3 regions of the Humidesulfovibrio mexicanus genome follow, and region 3 is predicted to be linked to each of the others. Evidence: predicted binding sites of a transcription regulator. Region 3 holds the regulator's gene; each other region holds the start of a gene.

Region 1 (7,845 bases), 310 kb from region 3:
GAATTCCCGGTCGAACATGGAGCGGTACATCTCCTCCTGCTGGGAGTTGAACATGCCGCTCTTGGGCACGGTGGCGCGCATCTGCTCCCACAGTTTGCTGATGAACACGGCTTCGAAGTTCTGGCAGGCCGAGCGCAGCTTTTGCCGCTTGTCCGGCCCGGGGGTCAGTTCGTTCTTGAGCTTGTCCATCTGCCGCTTGAGGGCGACAAGTTCGCTGTCCTGAGCCTTCTTGGCCGCCGTGGCGGCGTCCTGGGCGGCGATGTTCGTCATGCTAGATGACCTCCAGGTCGGCGTGGAGCGAACCGGCAGTCTTGAGCGTCCGCAATATGGAGATGAGGTCGCGCGGGGTCGCGCCGACGGAGTTCAGGCCATCCACCAGTTCCTGCAGGGTGGCGCCCTCCATGAGCAACAGACGGTTGTTCTGCTCCTTCACGTTCACGTCGGTCTGCGGGGTGACAACTGTCTGCCCGCGCTGGGCAAAGGGGCCTGGCTGGCTCACGTTGGGCGATTCGGAAACCACGATCTGCAGGTTGCCGTGGGCCACGGCCACCTTGGTCAAGCGCACGTTTCCGCCCAGCACCACAGTGCCGGTCTTTTCGTCCACCACCACGCGGGCGCGGGAATCGGGCGAGATGTCCAGATTCTCCAGCGAGGCCACCAGCGGAACGATATTGTTCTGAAACTTCTTGGGAATCGTCATCTGAATGGTGGCCGCGTCCAAGGCCTTGGCGTGGCCGCCGCCAACCGCGGAATTGATGCGGTTGACAACCTGCATGGCGGTGCCGAAGTCCGGCGTGCCGGCGATATTGATGGTGAGCCCCTCCTGCCTGTTGAAATGGAAGGGCACCTCGCGCTCGATGGTGGCGCCGTTCGGAATGCGGGCCACCGTGGTGATGTTCTTCTGGGCCGTGGCGGCCTGGCCCTCGGCCGAATAGCCGCCAAGGGTCAGCGAACCCTGGGCCACGGCGTACACGCGGCCGTCCAGTCCGCGCAGCGGGGTCAGCAGCAGCACGCCGCCAAGCAGGCTCTTGGCGTCGCCCATGGAGGAAATGGTGACATCCAGCGGCGAGCCCGGCCTGGCCGAAGACGGCATACGCGCCGTAACCATGACTGCGGCGGAATTCTTTGGCTTGAGGTTCGTGGGGTTCACGGACACGCCCATTTTTTCCAGCATGTTGGTGAGCGAGCGGATGGTGAACTCGGACGTGGTGCCATCGCCTGTGCCGGCAAGACCGACCACCAGGCCGTAGCCCACCAATTCGTTGTTGCGCATTCCGGAAAAGCTGGCGATGTCCTTCAGGCGCACGGCGTTTGCCGGAACAGCCCCGGCCAGCACAAAGAGCGCCAGGGACACGATGATGACCGCCAAGTTGCGCAGGCGCTCCCTGCGGCGCAGCCGTTCCGCCCGTGCGATGATGGAATATTGATGGCGCATGGCCTGTCCTCCTCTCCGGCTAGAACGGCCAGACGTTGTCGAGCATTCTGGAAAACCATCCAGCCCGCTGCTTGTCGGAAAGCGACCCCTGCCCGTACACCTCGATGCGGGCTTCGGCCAGGGCCGTGGACGGCACGGTGTTGTTCGCGTTGATGTCGCGCTGGCGCACCAGGCCGCGCACCACCAGGATCTGGGTCTCGTCGTTGATGCGTATCTGGCGGGCGCCCTCCACCTGCATGACCTTGCCCGGCAACATGCGGATGACGCGCGTGGCCACCGTCGCGGTAAGATTTGACTCCTGCTTGGTCTCCCCGGTGCTCTTGAGGTCGCTGGCGCTGCCTGTGCCCACCCCGGGAACGCCGACGTTGGTGACGCCGGGAACCACCTTGCCCAGCGTTCCGTACACGCCCGTCTTGGGCATGGCGGTAATGCTGTAGGTGTTGGTGTTTTCCTTCGTGGCCGTGGTGTCGGCCTTGTGCTTGCCCGTGGTGACCTCGGTGACGGAGACCATGACGATATCGCCGACCTTGTTGGCCCGGTTGTCGTCAAAAAGAAAATCCGACTGCCCGGCCTCGAAAAGCGAACCGGGGTTGTTCACCGGCTCGGGTTCGATGTTGTTCAGCGGGGTGAGCATGGGCTCGGGCATGGGCCGCTTCTCCGCGGCGCAGCCCAGCAGCAGCGTCGCCAGCAGGAGCACGGGAATGCGCGTATTCATGATAAAAACCTCTGTGTTTATCCAGGTCTGGCGCGACTAGCGGACCACAACGGTGGACGAGTCGCGCACGGTAGCCAGGATCTTTCTCTTGCTTTGCAAATTGCGGACCTCAATGGCCTGCCCCACCCCGCCATCGGCAAGGGCTTCGACCTTGACGTTCAGGCGCAGGTTCTGCCCCTCGAAAACAAGGCGCACCTTGTCGCCGCGGGCGATGACCGGCACAGGCTCGATGTCGGACATGGTGATGGCCTGGTCCACGCCGATGCTGCGGACCATGCGCCAGGGGCCGCCGGTGCCGTCCCAGGCGTTCTGGTTGTGGGCCAGGTTCTTGCGCTTGAACTGAATGTTGGCCAAGTCCACCGGCTGCAGGCGATTCAAGGGCCGCAGGGCGCAGGGCAAGGCCCTCCACACGTTGGCGAAGGCGGATGCCGCGTATCGGCGCAGCACCTTGCCGTCGCTGCCGCGCACTTCGAACAGCAGGTTGATGCGCCCGGGCTTGAGCGGACCGCCGGCGATGAGCTCAAGCCGGTCGCGTCCGTTGCCCAGAAATATCGCCGAAGGCACATGGATATCCTTTATTTCCAGCTCGCCCCCCAATTCGGCGGAGCGTTCCGTCAAATATCCGACAACACGGCGTTCGATGTCGGCTGCGGAGACAACCGACCCGCCACGCTGCACCACCAACTGGGCGGGCAAGGCGCAGGCGTCGGCCAGATCCTGCGCATGATGGCGCAGGAGCGCCAGCAGCCGCTCGCGCGAGAGCGCAGTCTGGTTCCCGGCGCGCTCCGGCGCGCTCCACAGGGGCCGCTGGGCCATCTCGCGCCAAACCTCTTGAGACATTTCTCCCTGCGGCAGGGCGATGTCGCCAAGCAGCACCTTCGGCCCCTTGGCGCAGGCCGCCTCCTTGACCTGCAGCCACCAGCCCTGGCGCATTTCCGCCGCGCGAACCTGCCCGGCGAAGGCCAGCAGGCAGGCTGCGGCCACCAGCGATGCCGCCAGGCAACGCAGCGTCCGTCGTGCACGCGCGGCGATGCGGTTGCGTTTCATGCCTGTTCCACTCCCCGGCTACCGCTTGACGTTGATGGCGGTCTGCAGCAGCCCGTCACTGGTGGTCATGGCCTTGGAGTTCACCTCGTAGGCGCGCTGGCCGATGATGAGACCAACCATTTCGTCCACCATTTCCACGTTTGATGTTTCCAGATAGCCCTGGGCCAGGGTGCCGAAGTTGGTGTCGCCGGGGGTGCCCTGGGTGGCGGAGCCGGAGCCGTCGGTCTCCACGTAGAGGTTGCGGCCCATGGCCTTAAGCCCGGACGGGTTCACGAAGTTGTAGATGGGGATGTCCGCCGAGGCGAGCTCGTTGCCGTTGGAGTCCAGCGCGGAGATGCGCCCCTTCTCGGTGATGGTCAGGGTGGTGGCGTCCGTGGGCACGGTGAATTCGGGCTGCAGCGCATAGCCGTTCGGGTTGACGATGCGGCCGTTGTTGTCGAGCTTGAAGTTGCCGGCGCGGGTGTACACGTCCTCGCCGTCCTGGTTCAGCTTGAAGAACCCCTGTCCCTCGATGGCGATGTCCAGCGTGTTGCCGGTGTTCTGGAAGCTGCCCTGGGAAAAGAACTTGTGCACGGTAACCGGCCGCACGCCCATGCCCACCTGAAAGCCCGTGGGCAGGCGGTCGCCGGACTCGTTGAGCGTGCCGGCCACGGAAAGGGTCTGGTACATCAGGTCCTCGAACTCGGCCCGGCTTTTCTTGAAGGCCGTGGTGTTCACGTTGGCCAGGTTGTTGGAAATGACGTCGATGTTGGTCTGCTGGGCGACCATGCCTGTGGCGGCTGTCCAAAGTGAGCGCATCATGTCGAGAATCCTCCTGAAAAGTGCACGGCCTAGCTTATCTGGCCGACCTTGTTGATGACGAGGGACTCCATGCTGTCCGTGGTGGTCATGAGCTTCTGGCTGATCTCGAAAGCGCGCTGGGCCTCCATCATGTTGACCATCTCGGAGACGATCTCCACGTTGGACTTCTCCAGATACCCCTGCTGCACGGCGATCTCCTCGGCCGGAATCTCCTGCGCCGGGCTGCCGGGCTGGATGCGGTAAAGATTCTTGCCCTGCTTCTCCAAAAACCTGACGTCCGAGACATCAACCAGGTCCAGTTGCGAAAGCTGCACGCCATCGGCGGTCACGCGGCCGTTGGCGTCGATCTCGATCTTGTTGTCCCGTGGCAGGGTCACGGTGGAGCCCCCATCGCCCAGCACTTCATAGCCCTGCTCGGTAATCAGCTGGCCATCCGCCCCAAGCTGGAAACTGCCGCTTCGGGTCAGCATGTCGCCATCTGGGGTGCGGACCTTGAAGTAGCCTTTGCCCACAAGCGCCAGATCCAGGGGATTTCCCGTCACCTGCAGGCCGCCCTGGCTCTGGTCGGAATACTCGTTGGAGAGCCTGGGGCGGGCCATGACGTAGGCCCTGGGCCAAATTTCCTTGTCACGCACGCTGACCCGGTCGTCCGGCAGATAGTCGTGGGCGAAGCGCTGAAAGGTGTCGTGAAAGGCGTAGGCGTCTTTTTTGAAGCCCGTTGTGTTCACGTTCGCCAGATTATTGGCGATGGTGTTGAGCCGCATCTCGTTGGACATGGCTCCGAAAAGCGCACTGTACATGCTTTCGCGCATGGGTCCCTCCTGGTCTTGCCGTAGCCATGCAAGGACTGCGCCATAAAAATCGCTCCGGCGGGCGCCCTCCCCTGCCGTCTGGCCGCCGACGTTCCGGAGCTTCCCCGGTCGGGAATTCCGCAATGGAGATAAAACTGCTTGCCCGTACCAGCTTTTTCGTTGACAAGGCCCTATGGCCCGAATAGATAGGCCGTGCGGGCGGGTGTAGCTCAATGGTAGAGTACGAGCTTCCCAAGCTCGGTGTTGCGGGTTCGATCCCCGTCACCCGCTCCAAGGCCTCAAGGATTCGACCGCCTGTACCTCGCCGGTTCCCGAGATATGGTGGGCCTTTTGGTCCACTTTTTTATTTGTGCCGGAACCGCAAGAAGAGACGGTTAGACATATGACGCACCATCCCCTGCTTGAACGGCTTGCCGGAATTGCTGCCCCGGCCCTGGAGCCCCTGGGCGTGACGCTCTGGGGCATGGAGTTCGCCTCCGCGGGCAGCCGCATGGTGGTGCGCTTATATATTGATGCCGAGGACGGAGTGAGCATTGACACCTGCGCCAAGGCCAGCCGCGCGCTGGGCGTCGTGTTCGACGCCGAGGACGTGATGCCGGGGGCCTATGTGCTGGAGGTGTCCTCTCCGGGCCTGGAACGGCGGTTCTTCAACGCCGGGCAGATGCTCCCGTATGTGGGACAGGTCGTCGATGTGCGGCTTTTCGAGCCCCAGGACGGACGCAGACACCTGCGCGGCCCGCTGGCCGCGATCGAAGGCGAGGATGTGCTGGTGGACGAGGCGGGACAGGTGACGAGGGTGGCCTTTCCGCGTGTGAAGTCGGCGCATCTTGTACACGAATTTCCCGAGCCCCGGACAAAGGCCTAGCGCCCCGGCCGGATCACCGGGCTGAAGCATTTTATGGACGGGCCGCCCCCCCAGGCCCCGTAAGGCAGGCCGCCAGTCGGCCCCAGTTGTTGCACGGACGCAGATTCTCGCGCCGGCCGTCCCGTCAGGGTCGGCTTCGGCGGCACCGGAGGGAGCGCCATGAGTTCTGAATTGAAGAAGGCCATCGACCAGATAAGCAAAGACCGCGGCATCGACCGCGATCTGCTCATCGACACGCTTGAAGAGGCCGTGCGGTCCTCCGTGGCCCGCAAATACGGCGAGCAGATGGACATCGAAGTGAATTTCAACGAGGAGCTTGGAGAGATCCAGGTGTACCAGTTCAAGGTCGTGGTCAGCGAGATCAACGACCCCGTGAGCGAAATCACCCTGGAGGAAGCGCGCGAGCACGATCCCAACATCCAGCTCGACGACGAGATGGGCTTCAAGGTCAAGATCGAGGACCTGGGACGCATCGCCGCGCAAAGCGCCAAGCAGGTCATCATCCAGCGGATGCGCGACGCCGAGCAGGAGATCATCTACGAGGAGTATCGCGACCGCAAGGGCGAGATCGTCTCCGGCATCGTGCAGCGCCGCGACCGCACCGGCTGGATCATCAACCTGGGCCGCACCGAGGCCCTCTTGCCCAAGGAAGAGCAGATCGCCAGGGAGCGCTACAAGCGCGGCGACCGCATCCAGGCATACATCATCGAGGTCCAGAAGGAGTCGCGCGGGCCGCAGATCGTGGTTTCCCGCTCGCACCCGGACTACATGGGCGCGCTCTTCGCCCGCGAGGTGCCCGAAGTCTACGACGGTACGGTCAAGATCATGGGCGTTGCGCGCGACCCTGGCCTGCGCGCCAAGGTGGCCGTCACCTCCCGCGACCGCGACGTGGACCCCGTGGGCGCCTGCGTGGGCATCCGCGGTTCGCGCATCCAGAACATCGTGCAGGAGCTCAAGGGCGAGCGCATCGACATCGTGGTCTGGAGCCCGGACATCGCCGTCTACGCCCAGAACGCCCTGTCTCCCGCAGTCATCAGCCGCATCATGGTGGACGACGAGGAAAAGACCCTCGAAGTTGTGGTGCCGGACGACCAGCTCACCCTGGCCATTGGCCGCAAGGGGCAGAACGTCAAGCTGGCCGCGCAACTGCTCGGCTGGAAGATCGACATCTTCACCGAGAGCCGTTACGGCGAACTGAATGCCGACAAAAAAGGCATGGACCAGCTGGCCAGCGTTGCCGAGGTGCCCATGGAGACCTTCATCTCCGCCGGGTTCGAGACCACGGCGCAGCTTGTCGGCGCCACCGAGGAGCAGTTGCTCACCATCTCCGGCATGACGCCCGAGAAGGTGCGCGACATGCGCGCGGCCATCAACATTCTTGGACTGGCCGCCCCCCAGGAGGCTGAAGAAACCGACAACGCCGGGGACGGCGAGTAACCGGCGATGACGACGGCCGAACTGGCCACGGGCCCTGTGCGCATGTGCTGCATTTGCAGGCAGCGTCGGGCCAAAGCCGAGCTGCTCCGGCATGTGCGGGCGGCGACCGGGGAAGGGTTTGTGCCCGACCCCAGGGGAATAATGCCCGGCAGAGGGCTGTATGTGTGCGATCAGGGCGAATGCCGCGAGAGGTTTCTCCGCTACGGGGACCGGCGGAAGAAGCGCTAACAAGGGGAACGTGAATGGTGACAAAGCTCAAGGTGAAGGACCTGGCGGCCGAACTGGGTATCGGCCAGCGGGAGATCCTGCAGCATCTGCGGGATATGGACATCCAGGTCAGAAGCTTCATGAGCACCCTGGAGGATGACGAGGCCGACCGCATCAGGCAGTCGCTTCGCGGCACTCCCGCCGCCCAGACCGAGGTCGTGCGCCGCGAGGTGCAGCCCGGCGTCATCGTGCGCCGCCGCACAGCGCGGCATGGCGCCGAGGAGCAAGCCGAAGAGCGGACCAAGCCCGAGTCCAAGCGCCAAGTAGCGCCCAAGGAGGCGGAGCTGGTCACGTCCGAGGAAGCCCCTGCGGCCGAGCCCGTGGCCGAAGAACCAGTCGAGGTCGCGACGCCCGCCACGGCATCGGCTCCCCAGGCTGCGGAGGAACAGCCCGCCGCAGAAGCCCCGCGCGAAACCGCGAAGGTGGTTCGCCGCCCGGCCGAGCCCGTGATCGACCGCCCGGCGCG
Region 2 (7,845 bases), on a different contig from region 3:
TCGGGAACCTCCACGGTTTCCTCAATGGCCAGGCGTTCGTCCGTGCTGGGCAGGCTCGCCACTTCCTCAACCTCCTCCTCGGCCACCTTGGGCCGGATAAGGGCCATGACCACGGGCCGGACCACCAGGATGAGGAAGAGGAAGATGAGCAGGCCGGTCAGAAGCGGCTTGCCGAGCTTCCCGCTCAGGTCGAGGAAGTGCTTCACCAGCGAGGGGCCTTCGCCCAGGTCGGTGGAGCCGAAGGCGATGTTGGACACCTCGATGGTGTCGCCGCGGTCCCCGTCGAAGCCCACCGCACTTTGCACCAGGCTCTTTATGCGCGTCATCTCCTCCTCGGAGCGCGGCACGAAGGTCGTCTGGCCGGTCTTCTCGTCCTTGGTGTACGTGCCATCCACGATAACAGCAACTCCCAGGCGCTTCAACTCGCCCACGGGGGAGACGATCTGCTGCTCCTCGCGGTTGATCTCGTAGTTGGTGGTGCGCGTCTCGCGGCTGGAGTCCTGGGAGCTTTGCGTGCCGGTGAAGCCGTCGCCGCGGAAATTGGCCTCGGGCGCGGCGCCGTCCAGGTTGGCGCGGCCGGCAACGGTTTCCTCGCTGCGGCTTTCGCTGCGCACCACTTGGCCGTCCGGGTTGAACAGCTCCTTCTTGATGGTCTTGTGGCTGAAATCAAGATCGGTGTTGACCCGGGCGATGATCTTCTGGGGGCCGACGATGGGGGCAAGCAGCTCCTCGATGCGGCGCTCGATCTTGCGCTCCATCTGGGCCTTGAACTCCAGCTGGGTGGTGTTCATGCCCGCGGTGTCCTCGTCGGCGGGCTGGTAGAGGGGCTGGCCGTTCTGGTCGGTGATGGTGATGCGCTTCTTGTCCAGGCCCTCCACGGCCATGGTCACCAGATTGACGATGCCCTGGACTTCCTTGGGTTCGAGCTTGGCGTCCTTCTCCTTGAGCTGGAGCACCACCGAGGCCGAGGGCTGCGTCTGCTCCTCTATGAAGAGGCTTTTCTTGGGCACCACCAAGTGCACGCGGGCGTTTTCGATCTTGGGAAATTCGGCGATGGTGCGGGCGAGTTCCCCCTGCAGGGCGCGCTGGTAGTTGATGTGCTGCACGAAGTCGGTCTGGCCGATTTTGACATCGTCAAAGATCTCGAAGCCGATGCCCTGGCCGTGCAGGTTGCCTTCGCTGGCCACCTTGAGCCGCAGGTCGTACACGCGCTCGGACTGCACGAGCACGGTCTGGCCGTTGTCCTCCAGGCGGTAGGGCTCCTTGCTGGCCTTGAGCAGGTTCACCACCTTGGCCGCGTCCTCGTTGGAAAGCTTGGTGTAGAGCACCTTGTAGTCGGGCTGGTTCATGTAGATGATGCCGCCCACGAAGGCGGCCACCAGCAATACGGCCAAGCTGCCGATGAGCATTTGCTGCGTCATGGAACGGGCGGCCCACAGGTTCTTGGCCTTGTCGAAATACTCGGCGACTTTCGGGTGCATGTGCTCTCTCCTCTGCTCTTCTCAGGGCGCGTGGCGGCGGCTAGAACTGCATCTTGGTCAGTTCCTGGTAGCTGGCCAGGATCTTGCTGCGCACGGCGCTGGTCATGCTCATGGCCAGTCCGGCCTTCTGCAGCGAGATCATGAGCTCGTGCACGTTGTGGTCCTTGCCCGCGGCGAAGGATTCCACAAGGGCGGTCTTTTCCTGCTGCATGTCGTTGACCTTGGACAGGCTGCCCTTGAGCGTCTCCATGAAGCCGCCGGGCGCGCCGCCGCCGGATTTCTTGACGCTTTGGGTCTCGCCGGTGAGGGCCCCCTGGTGGGCCTTGAGCGCGTTCTGATAGGCCTGCATGGCAACGGATTTGACGATCATGGCGGGTACTCCTCTGGTAAGCCTAGCGGGCGATCTGCAGGGCCTTGTTGAACATGGCCTTCACGTCCTGGATGGCCTGGACGTTGGCCTCGTAGGACCGCATGGTGGTGATCATGTTGGCCATTTCCTCCACCACGTTGATGTCCGGGTAGGTGACATAGCCGTCCTTGTCGGCGTCTGGGTGGCCGGGCTCGTGCACGCGCTTCTGCGGGCGCTTGTCGGTCACAATGCCGCGCACCATGACGCCCTTGAGCTCGCGGTTGTCGGCGTTCTCCATGGCCTTGTCGAAGGGGGTGAACACTGGCGCGGCGGCAAAGGCCACGCTCTTGCGGCGATAGGCCCCGCCCTCGGGCGTGCGGGTGGTCTTCACGTTGGCCAGGTTCATGGAAATGACGTTCATGTACGTGCGCTGGGCCTTCATGCCCGAGGCGCTGACGTCGAGAGCGCTCATGAAGTCCATTTACTTGCCTCCTTCCTGGATGACCGTGGAGAGCCCGCTGAAGTTCTTGGCGATGATGTCGGACAACGCGTTGTACATCATGGAGTTCTTGGCCATGGTGGTCATTTCTTTGTCCAGATCCACCACGTCCTCGCCGTACACGGTGCGGGGCTTCCAGTCCGCGAAGTTCTTGCCGTTGAAGCCGTTGACGTCGAACTCCGCGGGCATGTGCTTGGCGTCCGTCCTGGTCATGCGGCCGCGCTGGTCCATGTTCATGGCCTTCTGCAGGTCCTCTTCGAACTCCAGCTTGCGGGCCTTGTACTTGGGGGTGTTCACGTTGGCGACGTTGGCCATGACGACATTTTGACGTTGCAGGCGCAAGTCCAGCACCTTTTCCACCACGCCGAAGTGCCGCTCAAACAGTCCTTTCATGCCGCTATCCTCCTGGTCTTGGGCCGGTTTTGCCGGGCCGGGGCCGGGCAACCGCGTCGCCTGGCCTGCCAGGGAATAGCAAAGGTCGTTCCAAAGCAAAATTTCATTGAAATTATTTACTTTTCTGCCTTGCGTTGGTGCTGTTCGTCCGCTTCAACAAGAACGTGGAATCGCGTGCGCGAGGGGGGGCGGTTGCCGCAGGGCGGAGCGAAGGGGCCAGAAATCGGATGAGTGCACATTGGCACGCCATGTGCATATGCGAGGCAGGCTCCCAGGAGCCGCGCAACTTTTGCCGCCCGCAACGGAGACGCGGGTGTTTCTAGGGAAAACGGAGGGGAACCATGAGCCATCTGGATTACGAGATCAACAAGGAACTCGGCGAGTGCTACCTGTTCATGGGTGAGCTCGACAAGGCCGAGGACTACTACAAGAAGGCCGCGTCATCCAACGGCGTCCACCCGGACCCGTACCTGGGCCTGGCCACCATCGCCGTGCAGCGCGGCGATCTGGACGCCGCCCTGACCTTGTACTCCAAGGCCCACGGCATAGACGCCAACGACAAGACTTTCTCGGGCATGGGCCTGGTGAAGATGGAGCAGGGCCTGAAGGACGACGCCTTCGACCTGTTCCAGAACGCCCTGGCCAGGAATCCCGAAAACATGGTCGCGCTGTTGAGCCTCATCCGCCTCGGACACGAGCTGGAGAGGCTGAGCGAGATCCTTGCGCCCCTGGAGAGCTACCTCTCCCTCAACCCCGGCAAGAGCGAGGTCCGCTACTCCCTGGCCGGCTGTCTGGTCTGCCTTGACCGCAAGGACGAGGCCCAGGCCCAGCTGGAACAGATCGTGGCCGCGGATCCCTCCTTCGCCCCGGCGCAGGAACTGCTCGCGCAGCTCGACGACTAACCAACGGTCTCCCCTCCCTAATGGCTCCCTGTCCCCGTCCGGTGGTCGGGCGGGGGCAGGCAGCCGCATAGGAAGCCGGGAGGAGTCGTCCACACCCGCCACGGCTTGCCTTGGGGCGGATCTTCTGGCACAACTTCTGAAACCAGAGAGAGGTTGTGCATGAATTTCCTACCCATACGACGGGCCATCCTGTCCGTCACCGACAAGTCCGGACTGGCTGATTTCGCTTCCTTTCTGGCCGAACGCGGAGTGGAGCTCGTCTCCACCGGCGGCACCCACAAGAAGCTCGTGGCCGCTGGCCTCAAGGTCGCCAGCGTCAGCGACGTCACCGGCTTCCCCGAGATCCTGGGCGGTCGCGTCAAAACCCTGCATCCGCGCATCCACGCCGGCATCCTGGCCGACAAGGACAACCCCGGCCACCTGCTCACCCTGGACGAGCTGCGCATCCAGAGCTTCGACATGGTCTGCGTCAACCTCTACAACTTCGCCGACGCCGCCGCCAAGGGCGTGGACCTCAAGTCCGCCGTGGAGGAGATCGACATCGGCGGCCCCTGCATGTTGCGCGCCGCGGCCAAGAACTTCCACTCCATGCTCGTGGTGCCCGACCCGGCCTACTACCCGCGCGTGCAGGCCGACATGGAGGCCAACTCCGGCGGCGTGTCCCTGGCGCTCCGGCGCGAGCTTGCGGCCGAGACCTTCGCCCGCGTTTCGGCCTACGACGACATGATCGCCAAATACTTGGCCAAGACCGCCCTGTAAGCCCCCAAAGGGGAGGGGAAGCGCCATCGCCCAGAAACCGCAAGGCAACGTCCAGGGCCTCAAGCCCGGCCAGATCCAACGGCTTTCCCGCCTCGCCACCCGAAGGTTTCCGCCTTCGGGTGGCGGCTACACCACCGACCAGGCCCGTGAGCTGGCCATCCTCTCGCGCGATGTGGGCCGCCAGATCGGCCTGCTCATCGACCGGCAGGGCCGTGTGGACATGCTCATCGTGGGCGAGCCGGACCGCATCCTCATCCCGGAGCTGCCCCGCGCGCGCCTGGGCGAAACGCGCCTGCGCGGCCTGCGCCTGTTGCACACCCACCTCTCCGGCGAGGCCCTCTCGCAGGAAGACTTGATGGACATGGTGGCGCTCAGGCTCGACTCCGTGGCCGCCCTCACCGTGGACGAATTCGGCGGGCCGGAACGCCTGCACGTGGCCCACGTGGTGCCGGTTTCCGAGCTCTCCGGACCGGACGCCAAGCCATACGACGTGCTGCCCTCCGTGCGCTGGGACCGCTCCGAGGTGGATTTCGCCGCCCTGGTGCAGGCCCTGGAGGACGAGTTCGGCCGCCAGGAGCGCGCCGTGGCAGCGGACAAGGGCCGCGAGCGCGCGCTGCTTGTGAGCGTGTCCGGCGCCCCGCGCATTGTGCAGGAGCGCAGCCTGGACGAGCTGGCCGAGCTGGCGCGCACCGCCGGGCTGGCCTGCCCGGCCCGCATGATCCAAAGGGTGGACAAGGCCGATGCCCGGCACATTTTGGGCAAGGGAAAATTGCAGGAGCTCGAAGTCCTGTGCCTGCAAACCGGCGCGCAGATCGTCATTTTCGACCAGGACCTTTCGCCCTCGCAGTTGCGCAACCTGGCGGAAGCCACCGAACGCCGCGTGTTGGACCGCACCCAGCTCATTCTGGACATCTTTGCCCGCCGGGCCACCAGCCGGGCCGGAAAGCTGCAGGTGGAACTGGCGCAGCTCAAGTACACGCTGCCCAGGCTGGTGGGCAAAACGCCCGCCATGTCGCGGCTCATGGGCGGCATCGGCGGCCGCGGGCCGGGCGAGACAAAGCTTGAGATCGACCGCCGCAGGGTGCGCGAGCGCATCACCAAGGTGCGCAAGGAGCTGGAGAGCGTGCGCCGCCACCGCAGCGGCACCCGCGACCGCCGCGCAAAGGCGGGCTGCCCGGTCATCGCCCTTGTGGGCTACACCAACGCGGGCAAGTCCACCCTGCTGAACACCCTCACCGGAAGCCGCGTGCTGGCCGAGAACAAGCTCTTCGCAACGCTCGACCCCACAAGCCGCCGCATCCGCTTCCCGCGCGAGCGCGAGGTCATTCTGACCGACACCGTGGGCTTCATCCGCCGCCTGCCGCCGGACTTGCAGGAGGCCTTCCGCGCCACCCTGGAGGAACTGGAGTCGGCCGACGTGCTGGTGCATGTGGCCGACATCTCCCACCCCGAGGCCGAGGAGCAGATCGGCGCCGTGGAGAGCATCCTCACCGAGATGAACTTGGCCGAGACGCCGCGCCTGCTGGCGCTGAACAAGTGGGAGCTGCTTTCCCCGGACCAGCAGGAGGTCATGCGCCGGGTGTACCCCTCGGGCATTCCTGTGACGGCCCTCAAGCGCCAGGGCCTTACCCCGCTGGTGGCGGCCATTTTGGGCTTGCTGCCCACGGAGTCGCAGACCGACCCGGCCTTTTCCGCCGTGCCCGCCGCCGATTCGGACGCGGACCCGGACGAGGACGTGGCCGTATGGGACATCGAAATGGGCAGCGACGTGGTGCAGTAGGCGCTGGCCCAAAACGCGGGGACGCTGCCGATGCCGGACGCCAAACGACGCATTTTCGCCCAGGGCGACCTGGACGGGGCCTGCTTTCTCTACAGCATCGTCAACGCCCATGCGGCCCTGTGCGGGCAGCCCCCGGAGTTCGAGCGCGTGTGTGCGGCCTTCTGCCAGGTGGACCACCCGGCGGACTTCCTCAACGCCTCGGTGGGCACCACCGGCGGCTTTGACCAGAACCACGCGCTGCTGCAGGACAACATGGAGCGCATGTTGGCCCTGCTTCAGGGCGGGCGCTTCCTCGTCAGCCGCATCCCCGGCCCGATGACGGCCGCTGCGCTGGGCGCGCTGCTTGATGCGGCGAGCGTGGTCATCCTGCGCTATCAGGGCAGCTCACAGTTCGCGGACAGCATGGACCACTGGGTGTGCGCGGTGGCGTACGACGGCGCGCGCGAACGCCTGGCCGTGGCCTGCTCCGTGCGGCACCAGCGGGCGTGTAACGGCTCGCCCTGCCGCTACGCGGAGACCTGGCACCCGGAGTCCGGGCGCTGGTCCAATGACGCCCTCTGCCCGGAGCGGGCGTATGCGCTTGTGGAGGGCGAGGCGTTTGTGGTCCGGTTGGCGGGGTAGGGGGGCAGCCTGGGCCTGCTGCCCACGGAGCCCCAGGCCGACCCGGCCTTTTCCGTCACGCTGGCTGAGGGCTCAGGCGACAACGTGGCCGTGTGGGATATCGAGATGGGGAGTGATGTGGTGCAGTAGGGGCTATCCTTTGTCGCGCCGTGATTTATATTCGTGAGAAGCCTTTAAAAAACCTTCCCTCCAACGTTCGCTCCAACCTCTAGAAAAGTCGTCTGGACTAACGTTGCCATTGTCAACGATAGCGAGTGCTGCAACTAATAGAGTGTCGAGGGAGAAAGACTTCATATCAGTTGCAGTCATGTAAAGCTGTGCCGCAAAAGCAATGTCGGATCGGAATGTTTGTATTTCTCTATACGCGTCCTCTGGAGTAGTAATGTTTTGTCGTGACAGAATGTTTGCTATTGCTGGATAATATTGTTCTCGCTCCGTTGTATAGGCGTTGAGGCCAGTAATTGCTAAATCTTGTATAATTCCAGAGACAATGCCTGACTTGAGTATTTCTCTTATGTCTGATTCTGATAAACGAGTGCAATTCTCTTGCTTTTCTGGTTCGCTTGTGAACGAGCTTTGCAATTGTTGCTTTAGGTCTAAAAAAGTCATGTCGGTGAGTTCTAAAAGAGCCGCAAGTCTATTCATCATTCTTTTGTGCTCTGAAGGTACCTCCTTGTTATAAAATAAGGATCGTGACTTTTCTGCCCAGGCATGTTCAAGTTGTGTTCTGATTTGGATTTCAAATTTTCTAGTTCCGAAGGCTTCAAGTCTGTATTGCTTGAGGATCTGCTGAGGTAAGGACGCGATAATATGGATTGAAGAGTACCCGAACTCGCCCTCGGCTGAATCATTGCTCGTGTCTCTAGAATGAACTTCATCTACCGTTAGACGCTTTCGTATGGTCTCGGCAACCGCGTTCGCTTCGTCCTTGTAGCCGACGACAATTCTGAACCCTGTTATGTCCGTAATTTCTTGGATAGGGTTCTTGTAAGGCTTTCCTCTCGAGCAAGCTTTAGCGATGAAGCTATCAATGTCCTTTGTTCTTTTGCTGAGGCTATCTA
Region 3 (7,845 bases):
AACAACCTGCTTCTTGCGGCTCATGCAGCCGTCAACCCACATGGAGTTGTTGGCCACCTTGCCATTGAAGGCCTTTTCCACCAGGGAGGCGTCTTCGGAGACCACGAGGATCTCGGAGCCTTCCTTCATGATGTCGGTCAGGAGCAGCATGACGGTGTGACGGCCGTCGGCCTTGGAGGACTTCACCTCTTCCAGCAGAGCGGGCTTCACCTTGTCGAGGAGGGTGAGGTCCAGCACTTCGACCTGGCCAATGCCGACCTTCTTGCCGCCCATGTTGAAATCCTTGAAGTCCCGGTACATGAGATCCTTGGCGGGGATGCCGTCCACGGAGCCCTTGATCTTCAGCATCTCCATGCCCAGAGCCTTGAAGTCGGCCACACCGGCGATCTTGGCGAGGCCTTCGACGGCCTTCTTGTCGGCATCGGTGCAGGTGGGGGACTTGAAGAGGACGGTATCGTTCAGGATGGCGCACAAAAGGGCTCCGGCGATGCCCTTGGGGATCTCGATGCCGTAGAATTCGTACATGGCCTTGATGATGGTGCCGGTGCAGCCCACGGGCCAGACCCACATCTCAAGGGGATTGGGGGTGGTCACGTCGCCCAGCTTGTGGTGATCGACGACGAAGAGCACCTTGCCCTTGTCCAGGTTGTCAAGGGTCTGGGAAAGATCGGAGGTGTCGACCAGGGCGATGTCCTTGCCGGTGGCGTCGGTCTCGATGGCGGGAGCGGCCAGGCCAAACTTGTCCAGCACGAACTTGGCGTCAGGGGTGCAAGGACCCTGGGCCGCTGCAACGGCTTCCATGCCGCGCTTGCTCAGCAGGTCGGCAACGGCAATGGCGGCGGTGATGGAATCGCAATCGGGATTTTTGTGACCGCAAACGATAATAGCCATGTAGAAGTCCTCCTCAATATTATGTGGATGCCACAAACGGTCATTCCTCACGAATGATTGTTCCATTTATCACAAAGCATCGGCTTTGCCAAGCCAGAAGATGTCATGGGGATGTGAAAAATGAGGGTAACCGCTTCGCTTGCAACCCAAAAACAGTCCTGAAGGAGGAAACGCGAGTGCACAGCGCGGCGTCCAGGAAAGCTTTTGTGCGATTTGTCCCAAAGTGGCCTGGCGGAGTATCAAAAAATTCCGAGAAGGCGCAAGACTCCGAGGACGATGCCCCCCCCGGCCAAGGCGACGTACAGGCTGCGCAGACGCAGGGCCAACAGCCCCCCAACGCTTGCGGCAAGAAGCAGTTCACTCCAGCTGATGCGACACGATGCCAGCGTTGGCCCGTACTGGTGCAGCACAAAATGAACGGCTGAGGCAAGCAGGCCTGCCCCGATAAGGAAAAACAGCCAATTCGCAAGAAGCTTGCTGATGAGCGTCCACATGAGCAGCCGCCCTGGCACAGCGACATCCGCAGGCTTGCGCACCCATTGCAGCACGCCGCTGTATGATCGGTTCAGACGGTCGCGCATGATGCGCTCCAGGCGTGTCCCCATCCAGGCCATGGGCAAGCCGGCTGCAAGGGCTAGGCTGGCCAATGGCAGGGAATCAAGGCCAAAGTAGCTGCACAAGGCCAATGCAGTGAACGTTGCTGCGGTTGTGTGCGGGGGAATGAAGGTGCCGACCGGGATGAAGTCGAGCCAGAGCAGTTCGAAAAACACGGCAACCAGCATACTCGTCTCAAGATTGCCGAAAGAAAGCCCCCAAAGAAGCCCGACAAACAGGGGGCGCTCAATGAGCCCAAGGCTTAGCGAAAAGCGGAAAAGGGAAAACAGCGCAAAAAAAAACCAACGGTGGCGAACCACACAGGGCCGGTCATGCTTGCGTCCATCAGGTGAACCTCACGGATACAGGATCGTTTGGAACGCAACGAAAGTCGAGCTCAACGCCCTTGTCCTGCAGGAAACGCAAACAGGCCTCGTCGTCCGGACCGATGGAAACGCTGGGAGACACCTGACGTTTTCCCTGTGAATAATGAAGGTTGCCGATGTTCAGAATGGAGATGGACAGCCCCTTTTCCACCGCTCGCCGGACATCGAGACAGGTAGAGAACAGGAGCAGCGTTGATTCACGGGCAGGCGCCTTGAGCCTCGAATCCGCGGCTAGGGCGTCTATGGGCAAAAAGGCGCTTTCCACCGCCCTTGGAATCGCCAAGGACATGATCTCCTGCTGAAATTCGTCGCGGGACAATTCGTCGTTGCCGACGATGATGCACTTGGCGTCCATAAACGGCACCCATGCCTCCACAACCTGCCCGTGGATTAGCCGGTTGTCGACCCGCACCCAAAACACGACAGCCGCTCCCTCAGGTCCGCTTCCTGAGCATTTCGCCAGGGACGACAATACCTTGCACACCTGCGGATTTGGCCTGGGCGGCCAAAGCATCCAGGCTTTCCGAACGCGACTGGAGCACCTTGAGCAGCATGGGAAGGTTTACTCCGGCCACAACCTCGACATTGCCGAGCTTGCGCAGAGAAAGACTCAAGGTCGTCGGGGTGCCGCCAAAAAGGTCCGTCAACACCAGCACGCCCATGCCCATTTCCAACTGGGCCAAATCGACCTTCAGTTCCGCAAGAATATCGTCCACCCCGCGCGATTCGAGCACAGAGACCGCGAGGAGCCCCTCTTGGGGGCCGACAATCAACTGCGCCGCACCAAGCAAGGCCGCGCCAAACTCCCCGTGTGTGACAAGAAGCACGCCCACCTGCCGGGCTCCGGGGCGCGCATCGTTGGATTCCGCCATCATACCGCCTGTGTGCGCCATGGTGCGCACCTGTTCTGGAACGAACTGTCAACCAAGGTCGAAGTGCCGGTGCTCCAGGGTGACGCTGTAGCCCGCATCATGCAAAGTGGCATAGGCCAATTCCGCAAGCGCAACGGAACGGTGCCTCCCCCCGGTGCACCCCAGGGCCAGGGCCACGCGGTAGCGTCCTTCGGCCGCATAAAGCGGCAACAGGTAGAGCAAAAAATCAAGGAACCTGGCCTTGAAGGTCCGCCCGGTCTCCGAGTCGAGCACATAGTCCGCCACTGGGGCGTCCTTCCCGGACATGGGCCTAAGCTCGGGGACGAAATATGGGTTTGGCAAAAAACGCAGATCAAAGACAAGGTCCGCCTCGGCCGGTGCGCCGTACTTGAAGCCGAAGCTCATGACGTGCACGCGCATTCCCTGCCCTGCATGTTCCTTGGCGCCGAAACGCTCCTGAATCTGGCGGCGCAAGTCATGGATGGAAAAGCTGCTTGTGTCGAGCACCAGTTCAGCATCGCGCCGAAGAGGCGCAAGCAGGGCGCGCTCCTTGGCCAGGGCCTGCTCAAGCCCTCTTTCGTCGCTCTCCAGAGGATGCGGACGGCGCGTGGTGGCGTATCGGCGCATGATGGCGTCGACCGTGGCTTCCACAAACAGCACCCGAACCACTATGCCCTTTGCGGCAAGCTCCTGCACCGCGTCATTCCATTGGTCAAGAAACTCATGTTGTCGCAAGTCCATGCCCAGGGCGAGTCCCCTGTGTTTGGAGTCCTTGCCGAGAAACAAGGCGACGAGCTTGGGAAGCATGGCTGCGGGAAGACCATCCACGCAAAAATAGCCCAGATCCTCGAACACGTTGAGCGCCGTGCTTTTGCCCGCTCCGGACAGGCCGGTGACCACCACGACCGAGAAGGACTCTGACGGATACTGCGACATGACTGACGGACCTCAGTAAGACTGGAGCAGGCGCAAAAGCCCCTCGCGGTCCTCGGCCTCAAAGAAGTCCTTACGGAACGAATCGTCCTTGATGAGCCGCGAGATGTGCGCAAGGATGCGCAGGTGGATTCCGGTCATCTGCTCTGGCGCAAGAACCAGAAAAAAGATGCTGCACGGCTTGAAGTCCAAGGCCTCAAAATCAACACCATGCAGGCTGCGCCCCACAAGCAGGATGATGTTCGACAGCGTGGGGAGCTTGCCATGCGGAATGGCGACGCCATCGCCAATGCCTGTGGTGCCGAGCCCCTCCCGGTCCAGCAGGACCGAGAGGGCAAGATCGGCATCAAGCTGCGGGTGCCTGGCGGCTACGGCCATGGTCATTTCCCGCAGAACTTCGGGCTTGCTGGTGGCCGCAAGAGCGGGCAGCACCAATTCCCGATCCAGATACTCGTCAAGACGCATTGTTAGTTTCCGGGGTCGATGAGACCGAAGTCTCCGTTCTTGGTCCTGTACAAAACGTTGACGCGGGCGGTTTCCGCATTGCGGAACACCAGAAACTCGAACTTGCGGCTCTCAAGCTGCATGGCCGCTTCATCGACGCTCATGGGCTTGGGCTCGAAGTTGTCGCTTTCCTTGATGGTTGGCGTCCGGCCAGAGCCTTCGTCAGTGAAGCTTATGACATCCATGCGCGCGGCGCGGGGCGTTCCGGCGCGGCGACGCTCCTTGTGGCGTTCGCGCATCTTCTTGAGCTGCGCCTCCAGCTTGTCAAGCACCTGGTCGATGGTCGAGTACATGTCCTCGGACTCTTCGTAGGCCGAAATATGCAGATTGTCCGCCGCAAGAACCACTTCCGCCTTGTGGCGGAACTTCTCCACGGAGAGATTGATCTGGAGTTCGGTCTCTATGGTATCGCCAATGAACTTGGCCATCTTCTCGAAACGGGAAGTGGCGTATTCCTTCAAGTGGTCGGAGGGCTCGAAATTCTTGAAGGCGAAAGAGATGTTCATGCAATACCTCCAGTAGTCTTGATGGCGCGCGGCGCCTGTTAAAACACGTGCTTGCGCTTGGAGGAAGACTCGATGTGCATGGCCGTTCGGTACTTGGCCACTGTTCTCCGTGCTATGTTCACCTCCAGTTTCTGTTTCAGGATTTCGCCGATCTGTTCATCGCTCAACGGTCGTTTTGGGTTTTCCTCGCCGATGAGCTGCTTGATGAGCGCCTTGACGGACTCGGATCCGACCTGAGTGCCGTCGTCAAGGTCCAGCGCACTGTTGAAAAAGAACTTGAGCTCAAAAATGCCGTGGGGGGTCGCCACATACTTGCTGGTGGTGATGCGGCTCACGGTGGACTCATGCATCCCGATGTCCTCCGCGACCTCCTTGAGGATCAACGGCTTGAGCCGGGTCACCCCATGTTCGAAGAAGTCGCGTTGAAAGCGGACGATACTCTCCATCACCTTGTACAAGGTGCGCTGCCGCTGGTAAAGGCTCTTCATCAGCCATTCCGCGCTGCGGACCTTGTCCTGAAAATATTCACGCTCGGCCGTGTTCTTGGCCTTGGCGTTTTCCATGTAGAAGGGGTTGAGCTGAAGGCGGGGGAACCCCTCCTCGTTCAATACGATGACGAAATCCTGCCCGACCTTGTACACGAAGACATCCGGGCTCACATACTGCGGCTCGCCGGAGGAGAAATGCGCTCCGGGCATGGGCTCAAGACTCTGGATCAGGTCGAGATAGTCCTTCAAATCCTCCATGGTGATCTTGAACTTCTTGGTCAACGGCTTGTAGCGGTGCTTCTCAAAATCCTCCAAGTGATCCCGCACGAGAGAAACCAGCACAGGATCCTCGTCGAGGCCCTGGTGCTGCAGCTGGACGAGCAGACACTCCTGCACGCTGCGCGCGGCCACGCCCACCGGATCCAGCCGCTGGATGCGCCGCACTACAGCCTCTATGTCCTCGACGGGACAATCAGGCAGCTGCTCGGCCATTTCCTCGACCGAAGCCTGCAGATATCCGCGGGAATCCAAGTTGCCAATGACGATCTCGCCGATGTCCAGATCCCGATCAGTGAAGTTGGACAAACGCATCTGCCAGGCCAGATGGCCTTCAAGACTCGGCTTGGAGGTCAGCCTGGACTCGAAGGAGAGCCCCTCTTCAGGCACTTCCAGCTCACGCCCAAGCGACTGCTTCGTAACGCTTGAAAACTCTCCGAGATAGTTTTCCCAATCCGCGCTGCGCATGAGGTTTTCGTCCTCCCTGCTCTGCGCGTCCACATGGGCGGCCTCGTAGTCGTCGAGATTGTCTGTGGCAGGTGCCGTGTCCACAACCTCCGGGTCCAATTCCTCAAGGAAGGGGTTTTCCATGAGTTCCTGCTGAATGGACTCAACAAGCTCTAGCCTGGACAGCTGGAGCAGCTTGATAGCCTGCTGCAACTGCGGCGTCATCACCAGTTGCTGCGTCAGCTTGAGTTGTTGGCGGAGCTCAAGACCCATTCACGGACACCATTGCCTTCACGTCGCCAGGGGGGAAACGCCAAAAAAATTATGAAACCTGGATATTCGCTTGCCGCCATGGTGCCACAGGCGTTGGGACTGTGCAAGTTCTTTTTGGTAACTCACCAAATATACGAACCTTTTCATAGCGGAATACATCATATGAAAAAACTGTACCAACCTTCCAGGAATGTGTAAATCCACAATTCCTTGCCCTCGGCTGCTCCCCGTGTTTCGAGAAGCCGAGACAGATCGCAACCGCCTGAAATTACGGGGTGCTACAGACTGAACGATTCGCCCAGGTAGAGCTTTCTGGCCTTGCTGCTCTGCACGATCTCCGAGGGGCTCCCCTCAAGGATGACCATGCCCTCATAGACGAGGTAGGCTCGATCGCAAATATTGAGCGTCTCCCGGACGTTGTGGTCGGATATGAGGATGCCGATGCCCATCCCCTTGAGCACGGAGATGATCTCCTGAATATCGATCACGGCGATGGGGTCGATGCCGGCAAACGGCTCGTCCAAGAGGATGAACTTGGGGTTCACGATAAGCGCGCGGGCGATCTCAAGCCTCCGGCGCTCACCCCCCGAAAGGAACATGGCGGGCTGGTTGGCAAGCTTGGTGATGGTGAACATCTCAAGCAGTTCTTCGGCGCGCGTCTTCCGCTCGGCCCGGGTCATGGGCATCTGCTCAAGAATTACGTCAAGGTTGTGGCGAACCGAGAGTTTCTTGAAAATGGAACTTTCCTGGGGCAGGTAGGAAAGACCGAGCCGAGCACGCTCGTGCAAGGGCATTTCGGTCACGTCCTGCTTGTCCAGAACGACATTTCCCGTGGTGGGATTCACCACGCCCACGAGCATGTAGAAGGTTGTGGTCTTGCCTGCGCCGTTCGGCCCCAGCAGCCCCACAACCTCGCGATCATGGATGGCGAGATTGATGTGGCGCACGACCTCGCGTTCGCCATAGCGCTTTGACAGGTTCGTCGCGATAAGTTCGGCCATGCCTATTTCCTGTCCGAACCTGGGGTAAAAAAGACCGCTTCCACACGCCGTTGCGCGCCACTCAACACTTCGCTGCGCTTTTCGTTCAGATAATACTTGATCACATCGCCGCGTACGGTGTTCTGCCCTTCGCGGAGGATGGGGTTGCCTTCCATGCGCAAAACCCCCTCGTTCACAAAATAGGTAAGCTGAGCACAGGCCCCTTCATTCTTGCCTGCGACAAGGCGCACATCCCCTTCCGCAACAATGCGGTCGATTTTTCCAGCCCCCAGGTCCGTGCCGTTTTCCTTCTGCTGGCTCCCCGGCGTCTTGGCCTTGTCGGCAAAGTAGGCCGTAATCTTGCTGGCCCAGATGGCCATGTCGGCCTGCGCGCCATGCACATTGCCCTGAAAGACAACGGCGTTATCCGTCTGGCTGTACACCATCTTGTCGGAGGTGATCCGAACAGGATCCTGATTTGCATCCTTGGCCGCTTTCACCGGTGGGCTTTGGACGGCGCTGGCTTTGAGCTCACTGCCTGGCTTCACCCCCTGCGACGACTTCCCTTTTGTGCCAGAGGACAATGCCGTGGCGGGATTCTCCGGATGGGGCGTCCCCGGCACGGCGAAACTCGTCGCCTCGGCGTAGCCAATGGCGCGGTTGGGGTCGCGTTTGGGTTCGCTCAAGTCGTACAC

Evidence for each region. Region 3 encodes sigma-54, which starts transcription at its own class of promoters, with help from an activator protein. Its sites were predicted from a motif close to CTGGCACGGNNNNTGCTT; they were not measured.
Region 1: the regulator sigma-54 is predicted to act here: its motif matches at 4,837-4,854, upstream of flgF (flagellar basal-body rod protein FlgF).
Region 2: the regulator sigma-54 is predicted to act here: its motif matches at 2,799-2,816, upstream of flgB (flagellar basal body rod protein FlgB).

The regions. Positions count from the first base shown of each region.
Region 1 is NZ_FZOC01000001.1:389,262-397,106, forward strand. It holds gene CHB73_RS01845 (rod-binding protein) at 1-270, opposite strand, end outside; gene CHB73_RS01850 (flagellar basal body P-ring protein FlgI) at 272-1,435, opposite strand; gene CHB73_RS01855 (flagellar basal body L-ring protein FlgH) at 1,455-2,150, opposite strand; gene flgA (flagellar basal body P-ring formation chaperone FlgA) at 2,187-3,197, opposite strand; gene flgG (flagellar basal-body rod protein FlgG) at 3,216-3,998, opposite strand; gene flgF (flagellar basal-body rod protein FlgF) at 4,028-4,810, opposite strand; tRNA gene CHB73_RS01875 (tRNA-Gly) at 5,009-5,083, shown strand; gene CHB73_RS01880 (ribosome maturation factor RimP) at 5,193-5,675, shown strand; gene nusA (transcription termination factor NusA) at 5,835-7,112, shown strand; gene CHB73_RS01890 (YlxR family protein) at 7,155-7,340, shown strand; gene infB (translation initiation factor IF-2) at 7,355-7,845, shown strand, end outside.
Region 2 is NZ_FZOC01000004.1:116,302-124,146, reverse strand. It holds gene fliF (flagellar basal-body MS-ring/collar protein FliF) at 1-1,481, opposite strand, end outside; gene fliE (flagellar hook-basal body complex protein FliE) at 1,522-1,851, opposite strand; gene flgC (flagellar basal body rod protein FlgC) at 1,874-2,311, opposite strand; gene flgB (flagellar basal body rod protein FlgB) at 2,312-2,722, opposite strand; gene CHB73_RS09485 (tetratricopeptide repeat protein) at 3,064-3,624, shown strand; gene CHB73_RS09480 (IMP cyclohydrolase) at 3,784-4,383, shown strand; gene hflX (GTPase HflX) at 4,556-6,163, shown strand; gene CHB73_RS09470 (hypothetical protein) at 6,194-6,784, shown strand; gene CHB73_RS09465 (GTP pyrophosphokinase) at 6,917-7,845, opposite strand, start outside.
Region 3 is NZ_FZOC01000001.1:79,525-87,369, forward strand. It holds gene CHB73_RS00455 (manganese-dependent inorganic pyrophosphatase) at 1-891, opposite strand, end outside; gene CHB73_RS00460 (PTS sugar transporter subunit IIC) at 1,131-1,805, opposite strand; gene CHB73_RS00465 (PTS sugar transporter subunit IIB) at 1,831-2,292, opposite strand; gene CHB73_RS00470 (PTS sugar transporter subunit IIA) at 2,306-2,704, opposite strand; gene rapZ (RNase adapter RapZ) at 2,792-3,679, opposite strand; gene CHB73_RS00480 (PTS sugar transporter subunit IIA) at 3,692-4,141, opposite strand; gene hpf (ribosome hibernation-promoting factor, HPF/YfiA family) at 4,144-4,686, opposite strand; gene rpoN (RNA polymerase factor sigma-54) at 4,725-6,170, opposite strand; gene lptB (LPS export ABC transporter ATP-binding protein) at 6,449-7,171, opposite strand; gene CHB73_RS00500 (LptA/OstA family protein) at 7,174-7,845, opposite strand, start outside.